DNA from 4 places in the Arthrobacter sp. YA7-1 genome. Region 1 is predicted to be linked to each of the others. Evidence: riboswitches for the same ligand, from Rfam matches in the RefSeq annotation. Region 1 holds a riboswitch; each other region holds the start of a gene.

Region 1 (6,982 bases):
CGTCCTCACCTGGGTGCGCCAAGACTGGCGCGAAGCGCCGGGCTAGACCTGCTTGAGGGCCCGCTCGAGGTCCCCGATGAGGTCGTCCACATCCTCCAGCCCCACCGAAAGCCGCACGACGCCGTCGCTCAGGCCAATGGCTGCGCGGCCTTCCGGACCCATGGCGCGATGCGTGGTGGTGGCGGGGTGCGTGATGAGGGACTTGGAGTCGCCCAGGTTGTTCGAGATGTCGATGACGGCGAGCCCGTCCAGCAGCGCGAAGGCGGCCTCCTTCGCTGATCGCCCCGCGGAGGGGAGCAGCTCGAAAGTGAGCACCGTTCCGCCGGCCTTCATTTGCTTCGCGGCGAGCTCGTGCTGCGGGTGCGACTTCAGCAGCGGGTACTTGACCCAGCTGATGGCCGGTTGTGCCTCAAGCCATTCGGCGATCCGCAACGCAGATGCCGAGGAGTGGTTGACCCGCAGGGCCATCGTCTCCAGGCCTTTGGTCAGGACCCAGGCGTTGAACGCGGAAAGGGACGGCCCGGTGTGCCGCATGAGTTGCTTGACCGGCCCGTCGATGAACTCCTTGGTGCCCAGGATCGCGCCGCCCAGGACCCGTCCTTGGCCGTCGATGTGCTTGGTGCCGGAGTAGACAATCACGTCTGCGCCGAGATCGCCGCAGCGCTGCAGCAAGGGGGTGGCGAAGACGTTGTCGACGACGACCGTGGCGCCCGCCGCGTGGGCAAGCTCGCTCACCGCGGCAATGTCCACGATTTCCTGCATGGGGTTCGACGGCGACTCGAAGAACACCGCCGTTGTCGGCTCGGACAACGCGGCACGCCATTGGTCGAGGTCCGGCCCGTCGACGAAGACGGTCTCGACCCCCCAGCGCGGCAGGATCTCGTTGAGGATCACGAAGCAGGAACCGAAGAGCGAGCGGGCGGCAACCACGCGGTCACCAGCCGCCAGCAACGCACCGAGGGCGGTGAAGACAGCTGACATGCCCGACGCCGTCGCGAAGCACGCTTCGGTGCCCTCAAGCAGGCGGAGGCGCTCCTGGAAGGTGGCGACCGAAGGGTTGCCGTAACGGGAGTAGACGAAGCGTTCGTCCTCGCCTGTGAAGGCACGCTCGGCAGCCGCGGCGGACTGGTAGACGAAACCGGAGTTCAAGAAGACGGCTTCGGACGTTTCCTGGAAGTTGGTACGGTCAAGACCGCCGCGGACTGCCTGGGTGTCAGGGCTCCAGCTGGCGGCGTCAGGATTGAAAGTCACTTAGATATTCCCCAGGTTCGTCGGAAGTCCACGGTTTTTCCAGCCATTCACGGTTCGCTCGCCGTAGCGGTCCGGTTCGCCCTCAAAGCCCTCGAGGACGTTGTAGGCGGTGTATCCGGCCTGGGTTGCGGCGATCGCGGCCGCGATGGAGCGCTGGCCGGAGCGGCAGAGGAAGACGAGTTCCGTGCCGTCCCCCTCGGGAGCCTGTTGTGTCAGCTGTTCGATGAAGCGGGTGTTGGGGATGCCGCCGGCCAGGTTCCACTGGATGAACAAGGGATCGTTTTCGGTGGCTTTGGTGTCCGGGATCCCGATGTGTGCCCACTCGCCTTCGGTGCGGACGTCCACCAAGATGGCGCCCTGCTCGAGCTTGGCCCAGGCGTCGTGCGGGCTGAGGTCGCCTGCGTAGCTCATGCGTGGCCCTCGCCGTCGAACTCTTCATCAAGCTGATCCACCGCATTGGCGACGGCGGCATCCGCGCTCGCGATCGCCGCGGGCAGGACGATGGCTTGTGCCACAATCACGTCCTTGCCGTTGAAAGTCGCGGCCGGGCTGCCGTGCAACACGTATCCCTCTGCGAGGGCGGTGGAGATCCGCTCGCAGAATTCCTTGGTGTCAGGGCCCGTGATGAGACGGTAGGAGAGTTTTTCCTCGGTGGGTTCAGGCATTGGTGCTCCTCAGTCACGCTTGCAGTTCGAAAGTGTCGATACGCCGAGTAGTCACCTGAGGCACCCCGCCGGAGAGAGGGTTGCCGACCAGCAAGTCAGGGCTTCGCGCTGGTGCTCATTACTCAAGAAGAAAAATAACACCCACGACGGCGGCCCGCATCACCGGCCGTCGTCATGTTCCGTAACCGGGGGGCGGCCGGTGGGGAGCCGGCGGGTGGGGCCACGCTGGCGCGGACCCTAGGCTTCGGTTTCTGTAGGCAGCGGGTCCAGGCTTGCCTGGACCCGGGGTGAAACGGCATCAAAGCGCGATGCTACTCCTGTGGGGGAGTGATGAAACGTGGAACCTTGATGCTTCCGGATTTCCAGCAACTCGTGCACGGATATCCCGGTGGCCGTGGCGAGTGCGTGCAGCGAGAGGCTGTTGTGATGAGCCAGGGCAAAAACCACGCCAGACAGCGCTTCGAAACCTTCTGTCTCGTAGATTTCCTTTATCAAGTTGGACATGCCGTTCGCATCATCGATTGATCCCGCTGACGCACCGGTTGCCATGGCCGTCAGCGACCACGCAGCAGAGTCGGGGCTGATGTAGATGCTCATGTCGATACCCTACGGACTCAGGCCCACTTGGGGAATGGGCGATACGTTTATCTTTATGGCAGCACTCACCGACCTTGACCGCCAGCTCCTCTCCGCCCTCAGGGAGGACGGCCGGGCATCTGTCGCGAGCCTCGCGCGCCAGCTGGGCGTCGCCAGGGCCACCGTGAACAGCCGGCTCGAGCGCCTGGTCTCCTCCGGAACGATCGTTGGCTTCACCGCGAGGGTGCGCGACGAAGTCGATCCACTTGCGATCCGGGCTATTGCGCTCATTGCCGTGGAAGGAAGGTCGGCCGACAGGGTCATTCGCCAGCTGAGGGGGCTCCCCGAGATTTGGGCACTGCACACCACGAATGGCGGCTGGGACCTCGTGGCTGAGCTGCGCACGGAAAGCCTCAGCGACTTTGACCAAGTGCTGGGCAGGATCCGCGGGATCGAGGGGATCGTCAATAGCGAGACAAGCCTGCTGCTCAGCTCCGTCCTGCGGTAGCCGGTTGCTTGGCGGCGACAAACCTCATGAGCATTATGTTCGAAAGGACTCGTCATTTTGTGCATTTTTTCAATGAAAAGTACATACTTTGGCAATTGCGGATGCATATCGCCGCTCCGTAGCCTCATAGCAACAATGCTCATGAGGGAAAGGAGCGCACATGACGCGCTTTGTCGATGTCCGCAATATGGTCCGCTGGACGGCCGGGCGAGGCCCGGAAACCATCATTTCGGAGATGATTCAGTACTTGGAAGACGACTTCCGGCGATGGGAATCTTTTGACAAGACCCCGCGGGTGGCGAGTCACACCGCGTTTGGCGTCATCGAGCTGATGCCCACCAGTGACCAGGAAACATACGGCTTCAAGTACGTCAATGGACACCCTTCGAATCCAGCGCGCGGCTTCCAGACTGTGACAGCCTTCGGTGTCCTGTCCGATGTCCATAACGGCTACCCGACGTTCCTCGCGGAGATGACAGTGCTGACGGCGCTGCGGACGGCGGCCACGTCCGGCATGGTCGCCAAGAAACTTGCGCGCCCCGATGCACGGGTCATGGCGATGATCGGAACCGGAACCCAGTCGGAGTTCCAAGCGCTGGCCTTCCGGGCAGCCCTGGGCATCAACACTGTCAGGATCTGGGACACTGATCCGGCTGCGATGGAGAAGTTCGTCAGGAACATGGCTCCCCTCGGCTTCGACATCACCATCGCGGGCTCGGCGGCCCACGCAGTGGAAGACGCCGACGTCATCACCACGTGCACCGCGGACAAGGCCAACGCCACCATCCTGACTGCAGACCAGGTTTCTCCGGGCGTTCACATCAACGCGATCGGCGGCGATTGCCCAGGAAAGACCGAACTCGACGCTGCCATCCTGGACCTCGGCGACGTCTTTGTGGAATACGATCCCCAGACGCGGATTGAAGGCGAGATCCAGCAAATGTCCGCCGATTTTCCCGTCACCGAGTTCTGGCAAGTCCTTGGCGGTCATGCGCCGGGCCGGACCTCCAGGCACCAGATCACGGTATTCGATTCCGTGGGCTTCGCGATCGAGGACTTTTCCGCCTTGCGGTATCTCCGCGACGCCGTCGAGGGTTCGGAATTCTTCGAGGAGATCGACCTCGTCGCGAACCCCGACGACCCCAAGGACCTCTTCGGCTTGGTGCGCGCGCTCTCTCCGGTCGGATCCTGAGAAGCCCAACTGACTCGCATTTGTTGTCGTTTAGGGCGCTCTAAACGACAACAACTGCGAGTCAGTTGGGGAGGGAGAAGCCTGGTGCGCCGGCCCCAGAACCGGCGCACCAGACGTTTTTCCCGGCCAGACTGCCAGCCCGGCAGCCCGGGCTATTCCGCCGCCAGTCGCAGGATCAGCTCAGCATGCCCGGGGAACCTCATGACGAGCGACTCGATGTCCCGTGCCGTTGGTTTCGCGGAGTCAGACCTCTCGTATCCGGGTGAGACGCTGCAGCTGACCAAGGCGAACCCTGGACCGGCCAACTCGGCACCGAACCAGGTGGAGCCCGGGGCAACTCCTTGCAGCGTCTCGCCTGCCTCCGGATCCGGCCCTAACACGGTCTCGGTATAGCCAAAGTCCTGGTGTCCAAGCTCCCGGGAGAAGACGTGCAGCCTGATGGGCGTCCCCAGGTGGAAGAACCACAATTCGTCCTGCTTCAGGGCGTGCAACTGGAGGACTTCTCCTGATTGCAGCAAGTACCAGTTGGAACTGTAGAGCGGATGATCGACGCCGAAGCGCGGAGGCAGCGCCGATCCCGCGATGTCCTCGTTGCTCACGAGCGCCGGCGCGAACCAGCCGCCCACGAGAGCGGGGGACATGTCCAGCCGTTTGATCCAGTCCTCGGCGGCGGCAATCACGTGACCGGATCCTTCAGTGAGAAGCATGCCGGGAGGCCGATGGTCTTGTTGGGATCCTGGGGTCCGGGCGTGGGAAAACCGTGATTGAAATTCCAGGACGAAGAAACTGCGCTCATCATGATGCCCTCCATCAACTGTGCTGATTCCACGGCACCGTGAAACCAGGTGCCCGCCGGGCCGAGAGCCAGATCACCCTTCCCCAGCAGAGGTCACGGGACTAGTTAACTACTGCCGCCATGGCGGCACAATAGCGTTCGCCACGCTGAATTTTCCGGCCCGTGGACGGAGCCGTCGCTCCCGACGCCCGCGCCGCCGGCGTGAGAGTCACAGCCGGCGGCTGAGATAGCCGCGGCGAGCACTCCGCGGCTATTGACGGTCTCCCGGTTTCGGCGGGGGCCCGGGCGGCCGATGCGGCGGTGGCGGGCCGGGATGCGGGGGCAGGGGCACATGTTTGTGCAAATGTGGCGGATGCGGCGGATGTGGCCCCCCGTGCGGGGGTGGCGGGCCGCCGTGCGGCGGATGTGGCCCCCCGTGCGCCATCGGGAGAGGCAGGTCCGGTGCGTTCTCGCCGGAGGGGGTGTCCGCAGGCGCGAGCCCGGTATCCTCGGTATCGTTTGCCGCGGCGGCATCATTGGATTCCTGGGCCACCAGCCCGTAATAGCTGTAAAGTTCCTGTTCCTGCGTCTCCGTGATCACGCCGCGTTCACTCTCGATGCGCGGGCCGTTCTTAACTTTGTCCTTGGCGAAAGCCACCTTGATCACCGAATTAACCAGGCTGGCTCCGGAGAGCGGAGCGAAAGATTCGCCCATGCCGAACAAACCGGTCCGCACGGTGACAAAAACCGGATCCCCGGAATCGCCACTGGTGAAGACCTGCTCCACTGAGCCGATTTTCTCCCCGGCGGAGTCCACCACAATCCCTCCGTTGAGGACGATGTTGTCGATGTCCTGCAGACTGAGCATGAGGCGGATCCTTCGTGTATTCGGCCCCGACTATACGACCGGGCTGTTCTACATTCTGTCTTGATTCTTCACGCCGGGCGACACGGCTACTGCCGAAGACGCTCAGTGGCCGGTGGCTGCCAGGACCGCCACTGCCGCGAGCACCGTCAGGGGCGCGACAATCAGTCCGAAGAGCGCATAGCCCTTCCACGTGATCAGGACATTCATGCGGACGAGCCGGTCGTGCCAGAGCAATGTGGCCAGGGAGGCCCAAGGGGTGATGATCGGTCCGGCATTGACTCCGATCAGCAAGGCCGCCATCCGCGCAGGCGTCCCCGCCAGCGGTTCCGCCAGCAGGTAGGCAGGCAAATTGTTGAGGACATTGGAACCGGCGGCGCCCGTCACGGCAAGCCGAACCAGGTCCATGAAGCCTTGGCCTTGTCCGGCCAACTGGCTCAGCAACACGGGAGCCCCCAGATGCCTGGCGGCTTCCATCACCAGGAAAAGTCCGGAAGCGAACAGCAGCAAGGACCATGGAATCAGCGTCACCTTGAGGACCCGCGGACTCCGGAGCGCGAACACGACCCCCAGTACAACAGCCCCGGCCAGGGCCGGGATCCAAACCGGGACCCCGGACACCAACGCAGGCAGAAGCAACGCCAGCACCAAGGCGCTGAACCCGAGCAGTACCCGGTCCGCGGCAGGCCTGGTTTCAGCCCCGGCCGGCTGATCCGGCCTGATCCGCACCACCGGGATCCGTGAGTAGCGGTTGCGCAGATCCCGTCGGAAGACGATACCGATGAAGAGCAACGGCACGACGACGGCGGCAAGGGCGGGTGCCCACATGAGGCCGGCGAAGCCACCCGGAGTAATGCCGCCAAGGCTGTGCTGGGCGAGAAGGTTGGTCAGGTTGGAAATGGGCAGCAGCAGGCTTGCCGTGTTGGCCAGCCACACGGTGGTCAGGGCGAAAGGCAGGGCCGGCAGCCCGGCTTGCCGCGTCACACTGACCACCACGGGTGTCAGGAGCACCGCTGTTGTATCCAAAGAGAGGAAGACGGTGCTCAGCGTCGCGAAGACCGCCAGGAACAGCCACAAGAGAATGCTGTATCCGCGGCCCCAATAACGGAGCCGCCGGGCTGTCCAAAGGAAGACTCCGGCCTCACTGCAC
Region 2 (6,982 bases), 1.0 Mb from region 1:
CATAAGGAAGCATGCCAGGAACCCCCGCCACGCAGACAGACGATTCAGGGACGAGCACAGCTTCCGCGCTTCCCCTGTGGCCCGCACCCTTCGCCAGCCACCCTGTGGATGCCACGGTCACGGTTCCTGGTTCGAAGTCGCTGACCAACCGCTATCTGGTCCTGGCGGCATTGGCCAACGGCCCCAGCAGGTTGCGTGCACCCTTGCATTCGCGCGATTCGGCGCTGATGGTCGAGGCCCTGCGCCGGCTTGGCGCCACCATTACAGAGGTTCCCGGCGATGGACAGTACGGACCGGACCTTGAAGTCACCCCGATCGACCCTGCGGCGGCGGCATCGGAGACCGCCATCGACTGCGGCCTGGCCGGCACGGTCATGCGCTTCGTGCCGCCGCTTGCGGCACTTCGCAACGGCGCTTCGGTGTTTGACGGCGATCCGCACGCACGCCAGCGTCCCATGGGCACCATCATCGAAGCCCTCCGGACCCTCGGAGTGGACGTCAGCGCCATGGACGGGAAGGCGCCGGGCTCCTTGCCGTTCAAGGTCTCCGGCACGGGCTCAGTGCGCGGTGGCCACTTGGTGATCGACGCGAGCGCTTCCTCGCAGTTCGTCTCCGCCCTGCTGCTCGTCGGTGCCCGTTTCGAAGAGGGCCTGCACCTCGAGCATGTCGGCAAGCCCGTGCCGAGCCTCGACCACATCAACATGACTGTGGCGGTCCTGCGCGGGGTTGGAGTCCAGGTAGATGACTCCGTGCCGAACCATTGGCGAGTCTCCCCCGGCGCCATCCAGGCGTTCGACGAGCGAATCGAACAGGACCTCTCCAACGCGGGTCCCTTCCTCGCCGCGGCGCTCGCCACGAAGGGAACCGTGCGGATCCCCAACTGGCCTGCCAGCACCACGCAAGTCGGAGATCTCTGGCGGAACATTCTTGCCACCATGGGCGCTACCGTCACGCTGGACAACGGGACCCTGACAGTCACCGGCGGTTCCGAGATCCTGGGCGCGGACTTCGACGAAACGAGCGAACTCGCCCCCACGGTAGCGGCATTGTGCGCCTTGGCAACCAGCCCTTCCCGGCTCACCGGCATCGCGCACCTGCGCGGACACGAGACGGACAGGCTGGCCGCGCTCGTCGCCGAAATCAACCGGCTTGGCGGCGACGCCGAGGAAACCAGCGACGGCCTGGTAATCCGGCCCGCAGCGCTGCACTCCGGCGTCGTGCATAGCTACGCCGACCACCGCATGGCTACGGCGGGCGCCATCCTTGGGCTCGCCGTCGAGGGTGTCCGGGTCGAAGACATCGCGACGACGTCCAAGACCATGCCCGAATTCCCGCAGATCTGGACGTCGATGCTCAGTGCAGGGCCAGCGGCCGCGGCCGCCGGTTCAACGGAGACAAGCAACTGACGATGGCCCGCGACGCACGCTCCTGGGATGAGTCCGACGTCCGGATCCGCCCCAACAAGAAGGGCACACGCCCCCGCACGAAGGACCGCCCCAGCCACGACGACGCCGTGATCGGGCGCATCGTCACCGTCGACCGCGGCCGCTACACCGCGATCGTGGATGAAAGCTCGGACAACGAGCGCATTGTCATTGCCGCCCGCGCACGGGAACTGAGGCGCTCCCCCGTGGTTCCGGGGGACTTCGTCGCGCTCGTCGGCGATGTTTCAGGAGCCCCGGACACCCTCGCCCGCCTCGTGCGGGTCGAGGAGCGGAAGACCCTCCTGCGGCGAAGTGCCGACGACACCGATCCGATCGAACGCGCCGTCGTCGCCAACGCCGATCAGCTCGTGGTGGTGGTGGCGGCCGCCAACCCGGAACCGCGTACCGGATTCATCGACCGCGCCCTCGTGGCAGCGTACGACGCCGGGATCGAGCCGCTGCTGCTCGTCACCAAAGCGGATGTCAAGGATCCGACGGAACTGCTCGCCAACTACGTGAGCCTGGGTTTCCCCATCATCATCAGCCGGACGGCCGACGCAGGCGCCTCCGGCATCGACGCCCGTTCGGACGACGGTCTGTCCGCACGCCTCGACAGTGACGCCGTCGGCCAGCTGCGGGACTACCTCGACGGCAAGGTCACCGTGCTCCTGGGCCATTCCGGCGTCGGGAAATCCACCATGGTGAATGCCCTGACCGGTGCCGAGCGCGCCACCGGCGGGGTCAACGCGGTGACGGGGCGCGGACGGCACACCTCGTCGTCTGCCCTTGCCCTGAAGCTCAGCGACGCCCCCGGCGGAAGCTGGATCATCGATACGCCCGGCATCCGTTCCTTCGGCCTCGCCCACGTGAACCCGGACCGCATCCTGCATGCCTTCCCGGACCTCGAACCCGGGACCGAAATGTGCGAGCGGGGCTGCAAGCACGATGCCAACGCTGTTCGGTGCGGGCTGGATTCGTGGGTCGCCGATGGCCACGCTGGCGAGTCGGGCCCGGCCCGTTTGGCATCGTTGCGCCGGCTCCTCGGCGCGGACCCGCGCATGGAAGCACAGGAAACCAAGGAACTGGGTACAGTCAACTAACTGCGCCGCTGCCGTCCTACCTCCCCGGCTCACCGGCGAAGAGACGGTAGTTTGGAACCATGACCCAACCCGATTCGAGCTACAACGACGACCTGCGGCTGGCACATGTCTTGGCCGACTCCGTCGATTCCCTGACAATGGAGCGGTTCAAGGCGCTGGACCTTCAGGTGGAGACCAAACCCGACCTGAGCCCAGTCACCGATGCCGACAAAGCCGCCGAGGAAGCGATCCGCGGGCAGCTTTCCCGTTCCCGCCCCCGTGACGCCGTCCTCGGGGAGGAATTCGGCAGCACGGGCCACGGCTCGAGGCGTTGGATCATCGATCCCATCGACGGGACCAAGAACTTCGTGCGTGGCGTACCCGTCTGGGCAACGCTGATCGCCCTCGTGGACGAGGGCGAGGTAGTGGTGGGGCTCGTGAGCGCTCCGGCGCTCGGCAAGCGTTGGTGGGCGGCCAAGGGCTCGGGCGCCTACATGGGCCGGTCGCTGGCCGCGGCCACCCGCTTGAAAGTTTCCAACGTGTCCCGGCTCGAAGACGCCTCGCTCTCCTACTCCGAGCTTTCCGAGTGGAAGCAGCACGGGAAGCTGGACAACTTCCTGGGCCTCGAGAACGATGTCTGGCGCAGCCGTGCGTACGGGGATTTCTGGTCCTACTGCCTCGTGGCCGAGGGCGCCGTGGACATCGCCGCCGAACCGGAACTCCAGGTCTACGACATGGCCGCCTTGGTGCCGATCGTGACCGAGGCCGGCGGACGCTTCACGTCCCTGGATGGCGCGGATGGCCCCTTCGGCGGAAACGCCGTCGCCACTAACTCGATCCTGCACTCCGAGGTCCTCAAGAGGCTCAACCCCGAACTCGACGACCTCCTCTAATCCGCCCATTCACTGAACAAACGACGGCGGACGCCCCCTTTCCGGGGCGTCCGCTGCTTTTTCTTCGGCGGAAGGCACATTTTTCGGGCGGTGTAACAATCCGCTTAACAATCGCGGTCACATTGGAACCGGCCTTGCCGGTGTCCTAATCTCTTTACAGGTCACGAGTGCCAGCGCGAAACCCCGGTTTGCTGGCCGGCAACCCTCCATCGCGGCGGGGTGCCCCGGGTGACGACCGGGCCGGTCCGGAACGGATGCGGCAAGCGCGGACCCCCTGCACGCAGGGGTCCCTCTTGAGTGAGGTCCCATGAGCACAGCCACAATTTCTTCCACGGCTCTTTCGCAGCACCATGATCCTGCGCAGCGGCACGGTGAGTCCCGGACTCCGGCATCGCGCCCATTGGCCGCCGTCACTGGAGCGGAGCTGCAGGCGCCCTTGATCCAGGGCGGCCAGATCCGCTACGCAAACCTCGACTACGGCGCTTCCGCGCCTGCACTGACCGTGGTCTCCGCATACCTCAACGAAATCCTGCCGTACTATGCGAGCGTCCACCGCGGCGCCGGCTATGCCTCGCAAATCAGCACCTCGGTCTACGAGAACGCCCGTAACATCGTCCGTGACTTCGTTGGCGGCAGGCCGGACGATTCCGTCATTTTCACGCGCAACACCACCGATTCCCTCAACCTGCTGGCGGGTTGCTTGCCGGTTGAGGACGGAAGGCATACCGGCGAAGTCCTGTACCTGGACATCGAGCACCACGCCAATCTGCTCCCATGGCAAGGTGTCCCCCATCGCAGCATCGTTGCCGCCGGAACATTGTCCGAGACTGTTGCCGCTGTCCGCACGGCACTCTCCCAGGGTGGCGTCAGCCTTCTGGCGGTCACCGGCGCGTCGAACGTGACCGGCGAGATCCTGCCCATCAAGGACCTCGCAGCCTTGGCCCACGAATTCGGGGCGCGGATCGTGGTGGACGCGGCGCAACTCGCCCCTCATCGCCGGATCGATATCGCCGCCGCGGAGGTGGACTACCTGGTCTTCTCGGGGCACAAGCTCTATGCACCGTTCGGTGCCGGCGTCCTGGTGGGGCGCCCCGACTGGCTCGACGCCGGCACACCGCACCTGGCAGGAGGCGGCGCCGTCCGCGAGGCACGCCTTGATTCCGTCAGCTGGGCCACGGGGCCGGCAAGGCACGAAGGGGGCTCTCCGAACGTGCTCGGCGCGGCCACCCTGGCCCGGGCCACACAGGTCATTGCCAGCCTCGACCACGAAGAATGGCACGCCCACGAGGCCGCCATCCGCTCGCACCTGGTCGAGGGCCTCAAGCAAATCGACGGCGTGACCGTGCACCAGATCTTCAGCGACACGGATCCCCAGGACACGATCGGCGTCGTGAACTTCTCGCTCCAGGGCTACGACGCCGGACTCGTCGCGGCCTATCTCGCGGCCGAGCACGGCATCGGCCTGCGGGACGGACGCTTTTGCGCCCACCCCCTGCTCAAGCGCCTTGGCCTTCCCTCCGGATCGCTGCGAGCCAGCTTCGGCGTGGGGTCGCGTTTGGAAGACGCCACCCGGCTCATCGCGGGCATCCAGGCCCTCAAAAGCAACGGCCTCGGCTGGGACTACGTGGTGGATGCCGGCCGTTGGGTGCCCGCGAACGATCACCGCAGCTACCCGGAGTGGGCTCCCAATACTCCCGGGACCGCAGGCGCCGCACCCTGCAGCACCGACTGATTGCGATAGATTCGTAGGGTATTTTTCCTGTCCTACGAAGGAGTCCCCGCGTGGCCCCGCGACCCAAAGGCACCTCAGCCGGCCCCAAGCTTTATGAGGAACGCCGACTCGAACTCGGTCGGAGTTTCCAGGACGGCGGAGAACACTATGAGCGGGTCCGACCGGGCTACCCGGCGGATTCAGCCGACTGGCTGCTGCCGGAGGGGGCTCGGGACGCGGCAGACATCGGCGCCGGCACCGGAAAGTTCACCTCGCTGCTCGTCGAGCGGGGGCTGGCGGTGTCGGCAGTGGACCCCTCCACGGACATGCTCACCCAACTGCGCAAAGCGTATCCACAGGTGATCGCCCTGGAGGGCACGGCAGAGGCAACCGGGCTGGCGGACTCAGCATTCGACGTCGTCAGCGTTGCCCAAGCCTGGCACTGGTGCGATCCGCTCGCCGCGAGCACTGAGATCGCCCGGATCCTTCGACCCCACGGCGTCATCGGCTTGATCTGGAACCAATTGGACACTTCGGTGCCCTGGGTCCATCGCCTGTCCCGCATCATGCATGCCGGCGATGTCCACAAACCGGACTTCCGGCCAGTGGTGGGCCCCGAGTTCACCGGCCTCGAAAACCACGTCACGCGCTGGGAGGATCCCTTGGCTCCGGCAGACATCCTCGAACTCGTGAAGTCGCGCAGCTATTATCTCAGGGCGAACGATGCCACCCGGGCGAAGGTCATGGGCAATCTCCGGTGGTATCTCTTCGAACATCTGGGCCATGCAGAGGACAAGGTCATCCCCCTGCCCTATCTCACGCAGAGCTGGCGGGCGCGCAAAGCCTGATGCCGCCGGCACACGATAGGCTTGGAACCGTGAAGACCAGTGCGCCCTCCTCCTCCATCGAGGACTACGTCAAGGTCATCTACTCCTTTACGGAGTGGCAGGACAAACCCATCACGTCCTCACAGCTCGCGCAGCGGCTCGGTGTCGCCAACTCCTCCGTCTCGGAGATGGTCCGCAAGCTCAAGGACCAAGGCCTGGTGGACCACCAGCCGTACAGCGCCATCACTTTGACCCCCCAAGGAATGCATCTTGCCCTGGGCATGGTCCGCCGGCACCGCCTGATCGAAACCTACCTGGTGAGGGAGTTGGGCTACAGCTGGGATGAAGTCCATGACGAGGCCGAAATGCTCGAGCACGCTGTCTCGGACACCTTCATCGATCGCATGGCCGCCAAATTGGGCAACCCGGGACGCGATCCCCATGGTGACCCCATCCCCGCCGCGGACGGTTCGGTGAGCCTGCCGCACGCGCACCGGATGATCGAGCTCGACGACGGCCATTCCGGCAAGATCACCCGGATCAGCGACGAAAACCCTGAGCTGTTGCGCTACCTTTCAGCCGAGGAAATCGACCTCGACGCCAGCATCGAGGTGATTGGCCGCAAGCCGTTCGGCGGTGCGCTGGTGGTCCGGATCGGGAAGGGCCCGGGAAGCCGCGATTACGATCTCGCGGACGAGGTCGCTTCCGCGCTCTGGGTGGCCACCGACGTCGAACACGAAGGCTGCGTCCTCGCGGAAAGCTGACGGAACCGTCACAGCGTCTTGGAGCGCACTGTTCAGGCGCGCTGGGCAGCCGTCCCGCCGTCGTCGGGGGCTGGACCTTGCGACGAGTCCACTACCGCCGCGCCCACCACCGGGTTCCGGATCCCGACGGCGGATGCCACCGCGCCGAGGAAGAACAGCGAGGCGGTGACCACCACGGCATTCATGAGGCCTTGGCGGCTGAAGACAGGACCGATGATGAGCCCGGCAAACGCGATGCAGATCAAGCCTGCGATCCGGGCAACGGCGTTGTTCACAGCGGAACC
Region 3 (6,982 bases), 1.7 Mb from region 1:
GCGGGGTCCTCACCGGCGTCGACGGCGAACCCTGAAAGCCCGACGACGGCGGCAAAGTCCGCCGGGCGGTGCCGGAGCAGCGAGGTGGCCATGGCCATGCCCATGGAAAACCCGAGGAGCGTCACTGAACTGTGGTTGGACTTCAACGAATCCAGCCAGGAAAACACATACTCCGCGGCGTCCTTGACGGCGTCGAGGGAGTAGTCGATGGACGCCGTGAGGGGGAACCACGTGAAGCCCGGACCTGTGGCGATCGGCGCGCGGAGCGAGGCCACGACGAAGTCCCGGGGCAACAGGCCGGCCAGGCTGAAGAGGTCCTGCTCGTTGGATCCGTAACCGTGCAGAAGGACCAGCAACGGCTTTCCAGCCCGCTCTTCCTCTTCGTGGGACCACAAAACGACCGGGGCAGGAAAGGCGGAAGCTTGACTCATGGGACTATTCTTGCAGTTACCGATGAGTAACAAGCTACGGGCGCGTAGCGACGCAGCAAGAGGCAGGATATGGACGTGAGTGACACTGATTCCACGGTGGCAAAGTCGGACGAGCGGATTCATCCGTGGACCCGCTACGTGGCGCTAGGTGATTCCTTTACCGAAGGCATCGGCGACCCCGAGCCCAACAACCCCGGAGCACATCGCGGCTGGGCCGACCGCGTCGCCGAGGAACTGAGCCGGGGACACCGCGACTTCGCCTACGCCAACCTCGCCATCCGCGGGCGCTTGCTGCAGCAAATCCTCGACGAACAACTTGGCCCGTGCATGGACCTCAAGCCGGATCTCGTGAGCATCTCCGCAGGCGGCAACGACCTCATCCGTCCCGGCGGCGATCCCGACGCCCTGGCCGAAAAACTCGATGCCGCAGTGCAGACCCTGAGTTCCGACGGCGCCACGGTGGTTCTCTTCAACGGTCCGGACACCGCGTCATCGGTCCTCGGCCGGATCCGCGGCAAGGTGGCCATCTACAACGAAAACCTCCGCACCGTGGCCGCCCGCCACGATGCCGTGGTGGCTGACATGTGGTCCTTGAGGCAGCTTTCCAACTCCCAGATGTGGGACGAAGACCGCCTCCATTTCTCGCCGCTCGGCCATCACACCATCGCCGCGATGGTCCTCGACTCACTGAATGTGCCGCACAACCTTGAACCGCTCTACCCCAAGCCGCTCCCCCAGCGCAGTTGGCGCCAAGCCAGGTCTGGCGACCTGGTCTGGGCACGCGAATATTTTGTCCCGTGGGTCATCCGCCGGATCAGGCACCGCTCCTCCGGTGACGGGATCCTGCCGAAACGCCCGACGCCGGGACCCGTCTTCGGTCCTGCTGACACCTTCCTGCCCGGGAGCTGAACGAACCGCGAGGTTAGTCACAGGGAGCGGGGCTAAGCTGGTGAAAGACAGGGAGGCCTCCGCCGTGAACAATTTGATCTTCTGGATCATCGTCTGCTCTTGGCTGATTCCCATGGGGATCCGCATGTACAACCGGTCGCGCCAGCGCAGGATCTTCCCTCCGCAGAATTACCCCGGGCAGCCCTATCCTCCGCAGAATTACCCTGGGCAGCCCTATCCTCCGCAGCACAACCCCGTCGGATACCCGGAGCAACCCCCGGTGGTCATCCCGGATGAGCCGCAACCCCCGATGGCGACGCCCGCGCGGCAGGCCGTTCCGCCGTCGTCGGCTACTCCGCAAGCGAGCGGCGCTCCCCAGCCGAACAGCGCGCCCCAAGGCTACCGTGCACGGAAACTGGCCGAGCTGGACCAGGAGTACAGCGACGGGAAAATCGCCATGGAGGATTACATGAAGCTCCGCCAGGAGATCATGAACGGCTGATTCAGCCGAAGAGGCGCGCTAGCCGAAGAATGCCTCGCGCAGTTGGGGGCCGAGCTGGCCGATCTCGGTGAGGAAACCGTCGTGCCCGATCGGCGCCTCGATGACATGAACCGGGACCTCTCCGGGCAAGGCCTTGGCAAGCTCGCGGGATTGCTCCGGGAAATAGAGCCGGTCCGAGTCCACCGAGGCCACGAAGAACGTCGCCGTGGCCACGGACAACGCGTCCTCCAACGAGCCCCGGCCGCGCGTGATGTCGTGGCTCATGAGCGCTTCGGTAATGGCGATGTAGCTATTGGCGTCGAAGCGCTGGACCAGCTTGCTCCCCTGGTGGTCCAGGTAGCTCTCCACTTGGTAGCGGCCCCGGTCCCCCAACGCGGCAGCCTGGAGGGGTGCCTCGCCGCCCTGGGCGTTCCGGCCGAAGCGGAAGTCCAGCTCGTCTGCCGAGCGATAGGTGATGTGGGCAATCCGCCGGGCAAGGGCCAGACCCGCTTCGGGGGCGGCCTGTCCGTAGTAGTCTCCGCCGTTGAAGTCGGCGTCCTGCCGGATGGCGAGCGTCTGGGCCTGTGCGAACGCGATCTGCTCGGCGGTGCTGTACGCCCCGATGGAGATCACGGCGCATCGCTTGACGCGGTCCGGATAGCCGACGGCCCATTCCAGTGCACGGGCACCGCCCATGGACCCGCCCACGACGGTGTGCCAGCTGTGGATCCCCAAGGCGTCGGCCAGCCTGGCCTCGGCCACCGTGCTGTCCCGCAGGGTCACGAGCGGGAAGCGGGAGCCCCACGGCTTGCCGTCAGGAGCGCTCGACGACGGCCCCGTGCTGCCGTAGCAGCCCCCCACAATGTTGACGGAGACCACGAAGTAGCGGTCCGTGTCGATGGTGGCGCCGGGACCCACAAGCTGCTCCCACCAGCCGTCTTCGTCGCTCTCGCCACGGGCCACATGGGTGCTGCCGGTCAATGCATGTTCCACGAGGACAGCGTTGGTAGCGTCTGCGTTGAGCCGCCCCCACGTCTCGTACGCAAGGACGACGTCCGGGAGGGAACCTCCGGCCTCCAGCTCGAGTCCGCCCACGGAAACATACTTGAGGGTTCCGTCCTGGGTACCGGAAAGGGGTATGGCTGTTGCAGCAATTGTCATTCGTTGACACCTCACATCGCGCTTGCCCGCCGCCAACACAGCGAAGGGCCAGGTCTTCACCCGGGGCACCCCACCGCGAATGGAGGGTTGCCGGCCAGCAAGCCGGGGCTGTCGCTGGCACTCATGACCTATAGGAAGAGTCTAGGAAAACCGGACCCCTTCTGACGAAGATTATGACATCTTTGTGACACTTGGCCGCGTTTTGTTCACGAAGGGGTGGCTGGGAAGGCTGGCCGGCGAAGATTCATCTTGCGTCGCCGGCCAGCCTCGTACGCCCTCCGGGCCCGTGCTAGGCGCTCTTGGCTGCCCGGAATCCCGACTCGAGGTCCGCGAGGATGTCGTCGATGTGCTCGATTCCGACGGACAGCCGCACCAGGCCAGGGGTCACTCCCGCAACGGCCTGCTGTTCCGGCGTCAGCTGGCTGTGCGTCGTCGACGCCGGGTGGATGACCAAGGACCGGACGTCGCCGATGTTGGCCACGTGCGAATGCAGTTCCAGGGCGTCCACGAAGCGCTTGCCCGCCTCGACCCCGCCGTTGATGGTGAAGGACACCACGGCGCCGGTGCCCCTGGGGCCGTACTTCCGGCCCCGTTCGAACCACGGGCTGGAAGGCAGCCCCGCGTACGCCACCGATTCGACGTCGTCGCGCCCTTCGAGCCATTGCGCCACCTTGGTGGCGTTGTCCACGTGGCGCTCCACCCGCAGGCTGAGGGTTTCGATTCCCTGGGAGATCAGGAAAGCGTTGAACGGGGAAACCGCCGAGCCGAGGTCGCGCAGGAGCTGGACCCGGGCTTTGAGGATGTAGGAGAGGTTCGCGCCGAGGGCCCCGTCCTTGCCGAGGTCGCGGGCATAGACCAGGCCGTTGTAGCTGGGGTCCGGGGTGTTGAAGCCGGGGAACCGCTCAGGGTCCTTGCCGAAATCGAAGTTGCCGGAGTCCACGATGACACCGGCAATGGCGGAGCCGTGCCCGCCCAGGTACTTGGTGGCCGAATGCACCACGATGTCCGCTCCCCACTCGATGGGCCGGATCAGGTAGGGCGTGGCGAGGGTGTTGTCCACGACGAGCGGGACTCCCGCCTCGTGCGCGATGCGGGAGACACCCTCGATGTCCAAGACGTCCTGCCGGGGGTTGGAGACGACTTCGGCGAAGAACAGCTTGGTGTTTGGCTGCACCGCGTCCCGCCAGTGGTCCAGGTTGTCCGGATCCTCGACGAAGGTGACCGAGATGCCGAATTTCTTCAGTGTATGGGCCAGCAGGTTGTACGTGCCGCCGTAGAGGCTCGGGCTGGCGACCACGTGGTCACCGGCCTCGGCCACGTTGAGGATGGCGAAGGTTTCCGCGGCCTGGCCGGAGCTCAGCAGGAGCGCAGCCAAGCCACCCTCCAAGCTCGCTATGCGCTGCTCCACGGCATCCTGCGTGGGGTTGCCGATCCGGGTGTAGATGGGCGCCAGTTCGGCCAGTGCAAAACGGTTGGCCGCGCTTTCCGCGCTGGGAAAGACGAACGAGGTGGTCTGGTAGATGGGGAGGGCGCGGGCGCCGGTGGCGGCGTCCGGCTCCTGGCCAGCGTGGATTTGGCGCGTTTCGAATGACCATCCTTGGGACATGCGGACTCCTGGTTGTCTGGGCTCTTGCCGTGCGTCAGCCTGCCGGGCCGAAGGGTTCAGCATGCCGGCGAGCGGTTGCCGCCAGTCTAGGGAGGGTATTGCGGGCTCCGGAAGCTTTGTGACGAACGCAGAAGTTTTCTGTCCCGGTGCGTCCTGAAGTGACCCTGAGCGGCCTTTTCGATACATCCCACCTTGGTTAGGCTTGACTTAGCTGAGAGCTCCATCACAAAGTGCCAAGATGAAGCCATGCGCATGGATCACGTCTCTTACGCTTGTGAACGAGATGGCCTGTTGGCCACCACCGAGCGGATTTCCGCAGCATTGGGAGTGGACGCGGTCCGGGGCGGAGTGCATCCGCGCTTTGGTACCCGGAACATGATCATTCCCCTTGCTGACCACAAATACCTGGAAGTTGTCGAGGTCCTGGACCACCCGGCCTCCGACAAGGCACCTTTTGGACAAGCTGTCCGTGCACGCTCCGCCGCAGGAGGTGGGTGGATGGGCTGGTGCGTCGCTGTGGACGACCTGAGCCCGTTCGAGCAGCGGCTCGGACGCGCCGCCGTCCCGGGCAACCGCAAGTTCCCGGATGGCCGGGAACTCGTCTGGTCGCAGATCGGCATCCTGGGACTCATCGCCGATCCCCAGGTTCCCTACCTGCTCCGCTGGGAGGGCGACCCCGCACTTCACCCGTCGCTCGTTTACCCAAGCGACGTCAAGATGTCCAGCCTCACCATTGCCGGCTCCGCGGAGCGCGTCACCGAGTGGCTTGGTGAACCCGTGGAGAAGCCCCTCGAGGACGTCGCAGTCCAATGGATGGCTCCGCACGGGACGCCGGGAATCATGTCAGTAACGTTCGAAACCGCCAACGGAGCCGTCACGATCTGACGGACCATCCCGTCACGATCTGACGGATCAACGGGCAAGGAAGCCCGGAAAAGCTTCGGCCGCCATGTGCGGGTGCCAATGACGTCACCCAGCAATGGCGGCCGAAACCTTTTAACGCGCGCTAGCCCAGGCCAATGGCCTTGCCGAAGACGCTGAAGCCGACGAAGGCCACGATGTCCAGGAGCGCGTGGGCCACCACGAGCGGCATGACCCGTTTGGTCCTGGTGTAGATCCATCCGAACACGAGGCCCATGACGGCGTTGCCGATGAACGGCCCGAAGCCTTGGTACAGGTGGTAGCTGCCGCGCAGGAGCGCGCTGAGCACGATCGCCAACGGAGTGCTCCATCCGAACTTCCCGAACCGGTCCAGGAGATAGCCCACCACGATCACTTCTTCGACGATGGCGTGCCGCACGGCGGAGAGGACGAGCACCGGCACGGTCCACCAGTAGGAGTCCAGGCCGCTGGGGATGATCGCCGTCGTGATCCCGAGGGCGCGGCCAACAGCATAGAGGCCCAGCGACGGGATTCCGATGAGTGCGAACAGGCCAAGTCCTTGCAGCGCGTCGCGGCCCGGGCGGGCGAAGTTGAAGCCCAGCCGGGTGAACCCCGAGGGACTCTCGGCGGTTTGGCGGTGCAAGGACAGGAAGTAGAACACCAACACCACCGGGACCAGCGCGAACGCGATGTCCAGCAGCTGGTAGGTGAGATCGAAGTACTCGCGCGTGCTCTGCGAACGGTTGAGGGTAGACGTCGCATGGGCCAAAGGTCCCTGGGTCATCTTGTCCAACAGCTGCACTACGGAGTACACCGCCGATTGGCCCAGGGACAGTCCAAGGACAATCAGCACTTCGGCGCGCAAACGGCGCGTTGAGGCTAGGAGCATGCTCCTATCTTGCCCGTATTTGCCTGATGTTTTCCTCGGAGCTGGGTCTCCGCTGTCCGCGTGCGCAGCCAGGGCGGCTCCTGAGCCTATGCTTGGTGGGATGAGCGCGCCCGCACGAATCTTCATGATCCGGCACGGCCAGTCCGCCGCCAATGCCGACACGTCCATCTACAACCGTGTGCCCGATTACCGGATCCCGCTGACGGAGCTTGGCATCGAGCAGGCACGGGCCGCGGGTGAGGCTTTGCGCAGGAAGCTCGACGGCGAACCGGTGTGCGTTTACGTCTCACCGTACCTCCGGGCCTACCAGACCCTCGAGGCGCTGAATCTGGGCAGCCTCACCGAACGGGTGATCGAAGAGCCCCGGCTGCGTGAACAGGACTGGGCCAACTTCCAGATCGCCGGGGACATCGGGGACCAGAAGGAACTCCGCAACCTCTACGGGCACTTCTTCTACCGGTTCCGCGAGGGCGAATCGGGCTCCGATGTGTACGACCGGATTTCGTCCTTCATGGAAACCCTGTACCGGCATTGGCAAAAGCCCGACTACGCGCCCAACACCCTGCTGGTGACCCACGGCCTCACGATGCGGCTCTTCTGCATGCGGTGGTTCCACTGGTCGGTGGAGTACTTCGAATCCCTCA
Region 4 (6,982 bases), 1.3 Mb from region 1:
GGCCGATCTTGAACTTCAGCCCGATAGCCAGCGCGCAGACGGCACCGGCGATGATTCCGATGACGATCGCGCCTATGGGATCCACGAATCCACACGCCGGGGTGACTGCTACCAAGCCCGCGACGGCGCCGGATGCGGCACCGAGGGACGTCGCGTGGCCGTCGCGGAGCCTTTCGACGAGCAGCCAGCCGAGGAGCGCGGCGCTCGTGGCCAGGAGGGTGTTCGTCCAAGCGAGAGCGGCGATCCCATCGGCGGCCAGTTCCGAACCGGCGTTGAATCCGAACCAGCCGAACCACAGCAGGCCCGCCCCGAGCATCACGAAGGGGAGGTTGTGCGGCCGGATGTTGGGGTCTTTCATGAATCCGAGCCGTTTGCCGAGCACCACCGCAAGCATCAGCCCGGCCATGCCGGCATTCATGTGGACCACCGTGCCACCGGCAAAGTCGAGCGCCGAGATCTTGCTGCCGATGATCCCGGTGGATCCGAAGAGGCCGCCACCCCACACCCAGTGGGCAATCGGCGCGTAGACGATGGTGACCCACAGGCCGGCAAACAGCAGCCATGGTCCAAACCTGACACGTTCGGCCACCGCGCCACTGATCAGCGCGACCGTGATGATGGCGAACGTCGCTTGGAATCCTATGAAGACCATGTCCGGCAGCCCGGGGGCTTTTCCGCCGATAACGCCGGCCAGGCCACTGAGTCCGAAGTTCGCGAAGGGGTCTCCGATGAAGCCGCCCATCGTATCCGGGCCGAACGCGAGTCCGTAGCCCCACAGGGCCCAGACCACCGCGACCACGCCGATGGCGCCGAAGCTCATCATCATGATGTTGAGGACGGATTTCATCCTGACGAGCCCGCCGTAGAAGAACGCCAAACCTGGCGTCATGAGAAGGACGAGGGCGGAAGCTGCAAGCATCCAGGCTGTTGCGCCGGGATCGAGGGTCTGGGGGTTCACATCCAGCCCTACGCTGAAGAATACTGGGTTCATTTCGGGAGCCTTCCTGCATATACGGCGCTCCATGGCGCCCGCACGGCGAGACCATTTTTAAAACGAACAGGTCCTGGTACCCCACGGGATACCGACCTTGACGAGTTGCCTTGACTCGAAGGTACAGTCGCCCTGTTTCAGCATTCGGCACGGATCATTTCAGGCACGTAACACCCAAGGCCCTAGCGTTAAATCCTGAAGTCAGTCACGTTTCAGGCGTGTTACACACCGCGTGTCGCAACGCCGCGTATCGCAAAGCCTCGTGTCGCAAGCCGCCGGCGTCAGCGGCTGGCTGCCGGCACCAGGATCCAGAGCACCTCAACGGGCTCGTCCGTGGGGTTGACCCAGGTGTGGGGTTCGCGGCCCGGGAAGGACAGCGTGTCTCCCTCTTCGAGCTCGTACTCCTCGTTGGTGAGGATCAAGGTGATGCGGCCCTTGACGACGTGCAGGACGTCGACATCGCAATCGACGGCGTAAAGCTCGGCCTCTCCCCGGCCCCGGGGCTCGATCGAGGCCTGCAGGATCTGCAATCGCCGTTCGGAGCGCGCCGTCAGGAGACGCTCCACGATGCCCTGGCCGCCGAGCGAAATCCGTGGTCCGTCGTCGCGCCGGGTCAGATGCGTCTCCGGTGCGGCGAAAAGGTCTCCGATGGACACCGAAAGAACCTGGCAAAGCGTCACGAGGGAAGCGACCGACGGCGATGTCAGGTCACGCTCCACACGGCTCAGGAACCCTTTGGTCAGGCCGGTGGCGTCGGCAACCTGCTCGATGGTGAGCCGCTGCGATTGGCGGGCGGCACGGATTCTGGAACCGATGGCAACAGGGACGTTGCTCGGTTCAACGGGGAGAGCCTTCATTCACGAACCTTTCAGGCCGTTTATGCGGCCCTGTCATTGCAGCAATAGTAGCCGGATCGCCGGCGTGGCAGGGCCTTTGGCTAGCTGGAGGAGTGCCGATGCGTCCGCTGGGCGAGACGGCATCTTGACTGTTACTCGCATCACTACGTATCCTCATAGGCAACAAGTGTTGTTTGTGAGGCATACATCACAGACTACTCTCCCCAATCACCAGCGCAGAGACCTTCCGCAACCCCGCACGAAACCCCGCGGACCGGCGTCGGAATCCCCCAGAGCTCTGCGCATCACTTTCAGGAGCCAACCGTGGACTCTTCGTTCATCAATATTGCGATCGTGGTGGTGTATTTGCTCGCCATGCTGGCCTTCGGCTGGTGGGGCAAGTCGCGCACCAAGAACAACAGCGACTTCCTGGTGGCAGGGCGCCGCCTCGGTCCGATGCTCTACACCGGTACCATGGCCGCCGTCGTCCTCGGTGGCGCATCGACGGTTGGCGGCGTCGGCCTCGGCTACAAGTTCGGCGTTTCCGGCATGTGGCTGGTGGTCGCGATCGGTTCGGGTGTCCTCCTCCTGAGCCTGCTGTTCGCCGGCACCATCCAGCGGTTGAAGATCTACACGGTTTCCCAGATGCTGAGCCTGCGTTACGGCCAGCGTGCCACGCAGACCTCCGGCATCGTCATGCTGGCCTACACCCTCATGCTGTGCGCCACGTCCACGGGCGCCTACGCCACCATCTTCGTTGTCCTCTTCGGCTGGGAGCGCTGGCTCGCCATCGCCGTCGGCGGCGCCATCGTCCTGGTCTACTCCACCATCGGCGGCATGTGGTCCATCACCCTCGCCGACCAGGTGCAGTTCATCATCAAGACCGTGGGCATCTTCTTCCTCATGCTCCCGTTCGTCCTCAACGCGGCAGGCGGTTTCGAAGGCATCCGTGCCCGTGTTGACGCCAGCTTCTTCCAGTTGGACGGCATCGGGGCTCAGACCATCATCACGTACTTCGTGGTCTACACCCTTGGCCTGCTGATCGGCCAGGACATCTGGCAGCGCGTCTTCACCGCCAAGACCCCCAAGGTGGCCCGATGGGGCGGCGCCACCGCCGGCATCTACTGCGTCCTGTACGGCGTGGCCGGCGCCCTGATCGGCCTGGCTGCCCGGGTGGCCCTGCCGAACATCGATGTCAAGGCCCTTGGCAAGGACGTCGTCTACGCCGAGGTAGCCACGCACATCCTGCCGATCGGCATCGGCGGCCTTGTCATGGCCGCAGCAGTCGCCGCCATGATGTCCACAGCGTCCGGAGCCCTCATCGCCGCGGCCACCGTTGCCCGCGCCGACGTGGTCCCGTTCGTGGCCAGCTGGTTCGGCAAGACGATCAACACCAACGACACCGAAAATCCCGAGCATGACGTCAAGGCCAACCGCTACTGGGTCCTTGGCCTGGGCATCGTTGCAGTGTTGATCTCCATGGCGGCGCAAGACGTCGTGGTGGCCCTGACCATCGCCTACGACATCCTGGTAGGTGGCCTGCTGGTTGCCATCCTGGGCGGCTTGGTCTGGAAGCGCGGCACGGGTATTGCCGCAGCCTGGTCCATGGCAGTCGGGTCTGTACTGACCCTTGCCTTGCTGATCGCCTACGCCACGGGAATCATCCCCAGCGAAGACGGCGTCTACGCAAACGATCCGATCTACTGGGGCCTCGGCGCCTCGTTCGCCGTCTATTTCGTGGTCTCCCTCCTCACGCCGCCCACCGAGCCGGCCGTCCGCGAAGCCTGGGAACGCCGCGTTGCCGGAACGGCCGCGGAGGAACTCCCGCTGGAGGCCCACCCGGTGGCCACCCACTAGGTTTCACAAAACCAGGTACGACGGCGGCGCCGCGCTTTCTCCTTCGAGAGGTGCGGCGCCGCCGTCGCATGTACAGTAGGAACAGCTTCAAGAGATGTGGCGCCAAGCTCCGACTTGCCACACGCCAACCCCATGTTCACGGGTGGTTCGGATGAAGAAGCGGCCCGGTTCGGACCAGAGACAACCGAACGGGCAAGAGCAACTCCATAGGAGAAGGCCATGCCTTTCGAAAACGGCGCCACCGCCACAGCCGACCGCACTATCCAGTCCAGCGCCCTCTTCTTGCCCCGCCCCCGTCGGGTGGACGAGTTCGTCCGGGTGATTCCCGGCGTCGACCTCTCCCAAGGCTCCATCACGTTCGTGGTGGACGGAAACCTGGAACGCTATTGGCATCATGAGCCGCGGCTCATCACCGAAGCACTCTCAAAAGCGGTTCAGCCCGCCCGCTGGTTCCCGGCCACACGGAAACTTACGCTCACGGTTGCGGCAACCGGGCACCGTGCGGGCGTGCAGAAGCACTTCATCCTGAGCGCGTTCTAGCAAGCGCTTTTTAGCGGCCAAGTTCAGCGAGTCGGCGCTATTCGATCTCTTCGGCCTCTCGGTGTTCCTCGGCGTCGAGCGGGACCACCCGTTCGTCGTCGTCCAGGACCTCGGATTCTTCCTCCCAGTCCTCGTCCACCTCCAGGTCTTCGCTGTAGTCATAGGCGGGATCGGCCTCGACCGTGGGACGGTCCGGGTGGCGGGCGTGGGTCTCGGTGCTGTCCATGGTGCAACCTCCGTTCGACGTGCCGCTGAGCCCATCGCACAGGCACGTGAGGCAGCCGATCCAACGCCACCCCGCCAATTCGTGGACCCTGTCCATCCATCCCAGCACTGCCCCCTGCGGCGGTCAAGGCCTCCGGCGAGCCTCCCGGTTTTTGAGGCGCGCCTAAAAAGTCCAGTGAGGATTGCCAGCCGAAAAACCGCGGAAATTGGCGATAAAGTGGAGCTGCAATGAGGCGATGAAGCCCGCCCCAGCAACCCAGGAGTCCCGGTGCACCCCCGCACAAAACCCTCGCATTCAGACAACTCGCATCCAGACAATCCGCAGGACTCAAGCAGTCCCTCCCAAGACGCAGCAGCCCCCAAGACTCCCCCGTCGTCGTCGGACATCAAGCGCTGGCGGCAGTACTTGGCCGACGAACGTGCCGAAGCCGCCGTGTACCGCCAACTGGCTCAGCGACGCGACGGCGAGGAGCGCGATATCCTTTTGGCCCTCGCAGAGGCCGAGGGCCGCCATGAGGCACACTGGCTCAAGCTCCTCGGCCAACACGCCGGCATGCCGAAGGCGGCCTCCGTTCGGAGCCAAATGCTCGGCTTCCTGGCCCGGAATTTCGGATCGGTGTTCGTGCTGGCCCTCGCCCAACGGGCTGAAGGACGCTCGCCGTACGCGAAGGATCCGGCAGCAACCCGCGCCATGGCGGCTGACGAACAGATCCACGAAGAAGTAGTCCGCGGCCTGGCGACCCGCGGCCGCAACAGGTTGTCCGGTACCTTCCGCGCTGCCGTCTTCGGCGCCAACGATGGCCTGGTCAGCAACCTTTCCCTCGTGATGGGCATGGCGGCCACCGGAGTTCCCGCAACCGTGGTCCTGTTCAGCGGCATCGCCGGACTGCTGGCGGGCGCACTGTCCATGGGAGCGGGCGAGTATGTCTCTGTCCGCTCCCAGCTCGAGCTCCTCAAGGCCACCCGCCCCACCCAGGCCACGCTGACCGCAGCCCCGGCCCTGGACATCGAGCACAATGAGCTGGTGCTGGTGTACCTAGCCAGGGGCATGTCCCGCGAATCCGCCGAACACCGGGCCGCCGAGCGCATGGGCCTCTACAGCTGCGACTGCGATCCAAGCCTTTCGCTCCACCCCGAAGTGGAAGAAACCGTCAATGAGCACGAGGCCGTTGGCTCCGCATGGGGCGCCGCGATCTCGAGCTTCTGCTTCTTCGCTTCGGGCGCCATCGTGCCCATCCTGCCGTTCATCTTCGGCATGACGGGCTTCTCGGCACTTGCCGTGGCCGGTACGCTGGTGGGCATCGCGCTTCTGTCGACGGGCGCCGTCGTCGGCTTGCTGTCCGGAACCTCGCCGCTGACCCGTGGTCTCCGGCAGCTCGCCATCGGACTCGGTGCGGCTGCGGCCACGTATGGGCTGGGCCTCGTCTTCGGCGCTGTCATCGGTTAGCAGCGCCGGCCCGCCAGGGCGGCGGGATCAAGGATTTGGGGGAGACTTGCATTCAAACTACGGGTACGACGGCGGCCCGCGGCCCAAGCGCGCCAGTACCGCGCTGGCGCTGTTCCGAAACTTGATGGTGGTGGCGGCGGTTGCTGCCGTGGCCGTGCTTGTCAGTGGCTTCCTTCGCGGCGATCCCGGCTTCACAGGGCTCCTTCCCAAGCTGGCTCCTTCTGTCCAGGCCACGGCAAGCAGCCCCGGGCCGGCGGCCTCCGGGCAGGGGCCACAAAAAGCCGCCCGGGCGCCGGATACCCCGCCCCCTGGCCTGGAAGAAGCCGGGCACCCGCTCGGCTCCCCTGCAAAACCTGCCGTGGCCAGCAGTTCCTACAAGTTTCTGGCCACCAACGCCGACGGCACGCCCGTGGGTTACTCCCCGTGCCGGCCATTGCACTATGTGGTCAACGCAGCCCTTGCCCCGGCGGGATCCGAGGGGCTCATCGCCGACGCGATCGCCAAGATCGCTGCCGCCACGGGCCTGACTTTCGTTGACGACGGCACCAGCAAGGAAATCCCCTCCGAGAAGCGCAAGCCATACCAGCCCGCGCTCTACGGAGATCGTTGGGCTCCCCTGCTGATTTCCTGGACCACTCCCGAGGCGGCTCCGGCGTTGACTGGATCCGTCATCGGCACCGGCGGCAGCACCATGTACAGCTTCGGCACGGGACCCAAGAGCTACGTCACGGGAAGCCTCGACCTGGACGCCCCGCAAATCACGGAACTACTTGATGTCCCCGGCGGCGCCCATTACGTCTCCGCGGTGATCCAACACGAACTGGGCCATGTGGTGGGGCTTGACCACGTCGATGATCCAATCCAGCTCATGTACCCGGAGATCGGCGCCCCGGATGGCCTAGCGGCCGGAGACCTGAACGGACTCTACAAACTCCACACCGCCCCGTGCCGGACGGACTTGTGACCCCGGCCCACCCTTGCGGGACATGCCCCCTGTTCAGCCTCAGCAGTGGACATAGCACTACTATGTCCACTGCTCGAGGCCAGCGCTGAGCATGCTCAACGGACTCTCGGCATTATGCCCAC

Evidence for each region. A riboswitch is a leader RNA that binds a small molecule or an ion and turns the genes downstream of it on or off. The one in region 1 is predicted to bind S-adenosylmethionine.
Region 2: it holds a riboswitch for S-adenosylmethionine, as region 1 does, so the genes downstream of both, OIT41_RS13470 (aminotransferase class V-fold PLP-dependent enzyme) here and OIT41_RS18240 (DUF1737 domain-containing protein) in region 1, are expected to answer to the same signal.
Region 3: it holds a riboswitch for S-adenosylmethionine, as region 1 does, so the genes downstream of both, metX (homoserine O-acetyltransferase MetX) here and OIT41_RS18240 (DUF1737 domain-containing protein) in region 1, are expected to answer to the same signal.
Region 4: it holds a riboswitch for S-adenosylmethionine, as region 1 does, so the genes downstream of both, OIT41_RS04665 (hypothetical protein) here and OIT41_RS18240 (DUF1737 domain-containing protein) in region 1, are expected to answer to the same signal.

Annotation. Positions count from the first base shown of each region.
Region 1 is NZ_CP110114.1:3,900,012-3,906,993, reverse strand. It holds gene OIT41_RS18255 (glutamate--cysteine ligase) at 1-46, shown strand, start outside; gene OIT41_RS18250 (O-succinylhomoserine sulfhydrylase) at 43-1,251, opposite strand; gene OIT41_RS18245 (rhodanese-like domain-containing protein) at 1,252-1,662, opposite strand; gene OIT41_RS18240 (DUF1737 domain-containing protein) at 1,659-1,916, opposite strand; SAM riboswitch class IV at 1,927-2,039, opposite strand; gene OIT41_RS18235 (hypothetical protein) at 2,154-2,513, opposite strand; gene OIT41_RS18230 (Lrp/AsnC family transcriptional regulator) at 2,569-3,000, shown strand; gene OIT41_RS18225 (ornithine cyclodeaminase) at 3,161-4,192, shown strand; gene OIT41_RS18220 (cupin domain-containing protein) at 4,345-4,899, opposite strand; gene OIT41_RS18215 (PRC-barrel domain-containing protein) at 5,239-5,835, opposite strand; gene OIT41_RS18210 (SLC13 family permease) at 5,938-6,982, opposite strand, start outside.
Region 2 is NZ_CP110114.1:2,869,275-2,876,256, forward strand. It holds gene OIT41_RS13450 (DoxX family protein) at 1-5, shown strand, start outside; gene aroA (3-phosphoshikimate 1-carboxyvinyltransferase) at 12-1,406, shown strand; gene rsgA (ribosome small subunit-dependent GTPase A) at 1,409-2,524, shown strand; gene hisN (histidinol-phosphatase) at 2,584-3,396, shown strand; SAM riboswitch class IV at 3,556-3,668, shown strand; gene OIT41_RS13470 (aminotransferase class V-fold PLP-dependent enzyme) at 3,704-5,128, shown strand; gene OIT41_RS13475 (class I SAM-dependent methyltransferase) at 5,179-5,955, shown strand; gene OIT41_RS13480 (metal-dependent transcriptional regulator) at 5,985-6,698, shown strand; gene OIT41_RS13485 (MFS transporter) at 6,731-6,982, opposite strand, start outside.
Region 3 is NZ_CP110114.1:1,405,762-1,412,743, reverse strand. It holds gene OIT41_RS06550 (alpha/beta hydrolase) at 1-431, opposite strand, end outside; gene OIT41_RS06545 (SGNH/GDSL hydrolase family protein) at 501-1,340, shown strand; gene OIT41_RS06540 (hypothetical protein) at 1,405-1,821, shown strand; gene metX (homoserine O-acetyltransferase MetX) at 1,840-2,961, opposite strand; SAM riboswitch class IV at 2,975-3,090, opposite strand; gene OIT41_RS06530 (bifunctional o-acetylhomoserine/o-acetylserine sulfhydrylase) at 3,251-4,567, opposite strand; gene OIT41_RS06525 (VOC family protein) at 4,814-5,452, shown strand; gene OIT41_RS06520 (CPBP family intramembrane glutamic endopeptidase) at 5,574-6,338, opposite strand; gene OIT41_RS06515 (histidine phosphatase family protein) at 6,439-6,982, shown strand, end outside.
Region 4 is NZ_CP110114.1:986,141-993,122, reverse strand. It holds gene OIT41_RS04680 (ammonium transporter) at 1-991, opposite strand, end outside; gene OIT41_RS04675 (helix-turn-helix domain-containing protein) at 1,273-1,848, opposite strand; gene OIT41_RS04670 (sodium:solute symporter) at 2,152-3,684, shown strand; SAM riboswitch class IV at 3,770-3,889, shown strand; gene OIT41_RS04665 (hypothetical protein) at 3,904-4,224, shown strand; gene OIT41_RS04660 (hypothetical protein) at 4,262-4,450, opposite strand; gene OIT41_RS04655 (VIT1/CCC1 transporter family protein) at 4,718-5,896, shown strand; gene OIT41_RS04650 (matrixin family metalloprotease) at 6,000-6,860, shown strand.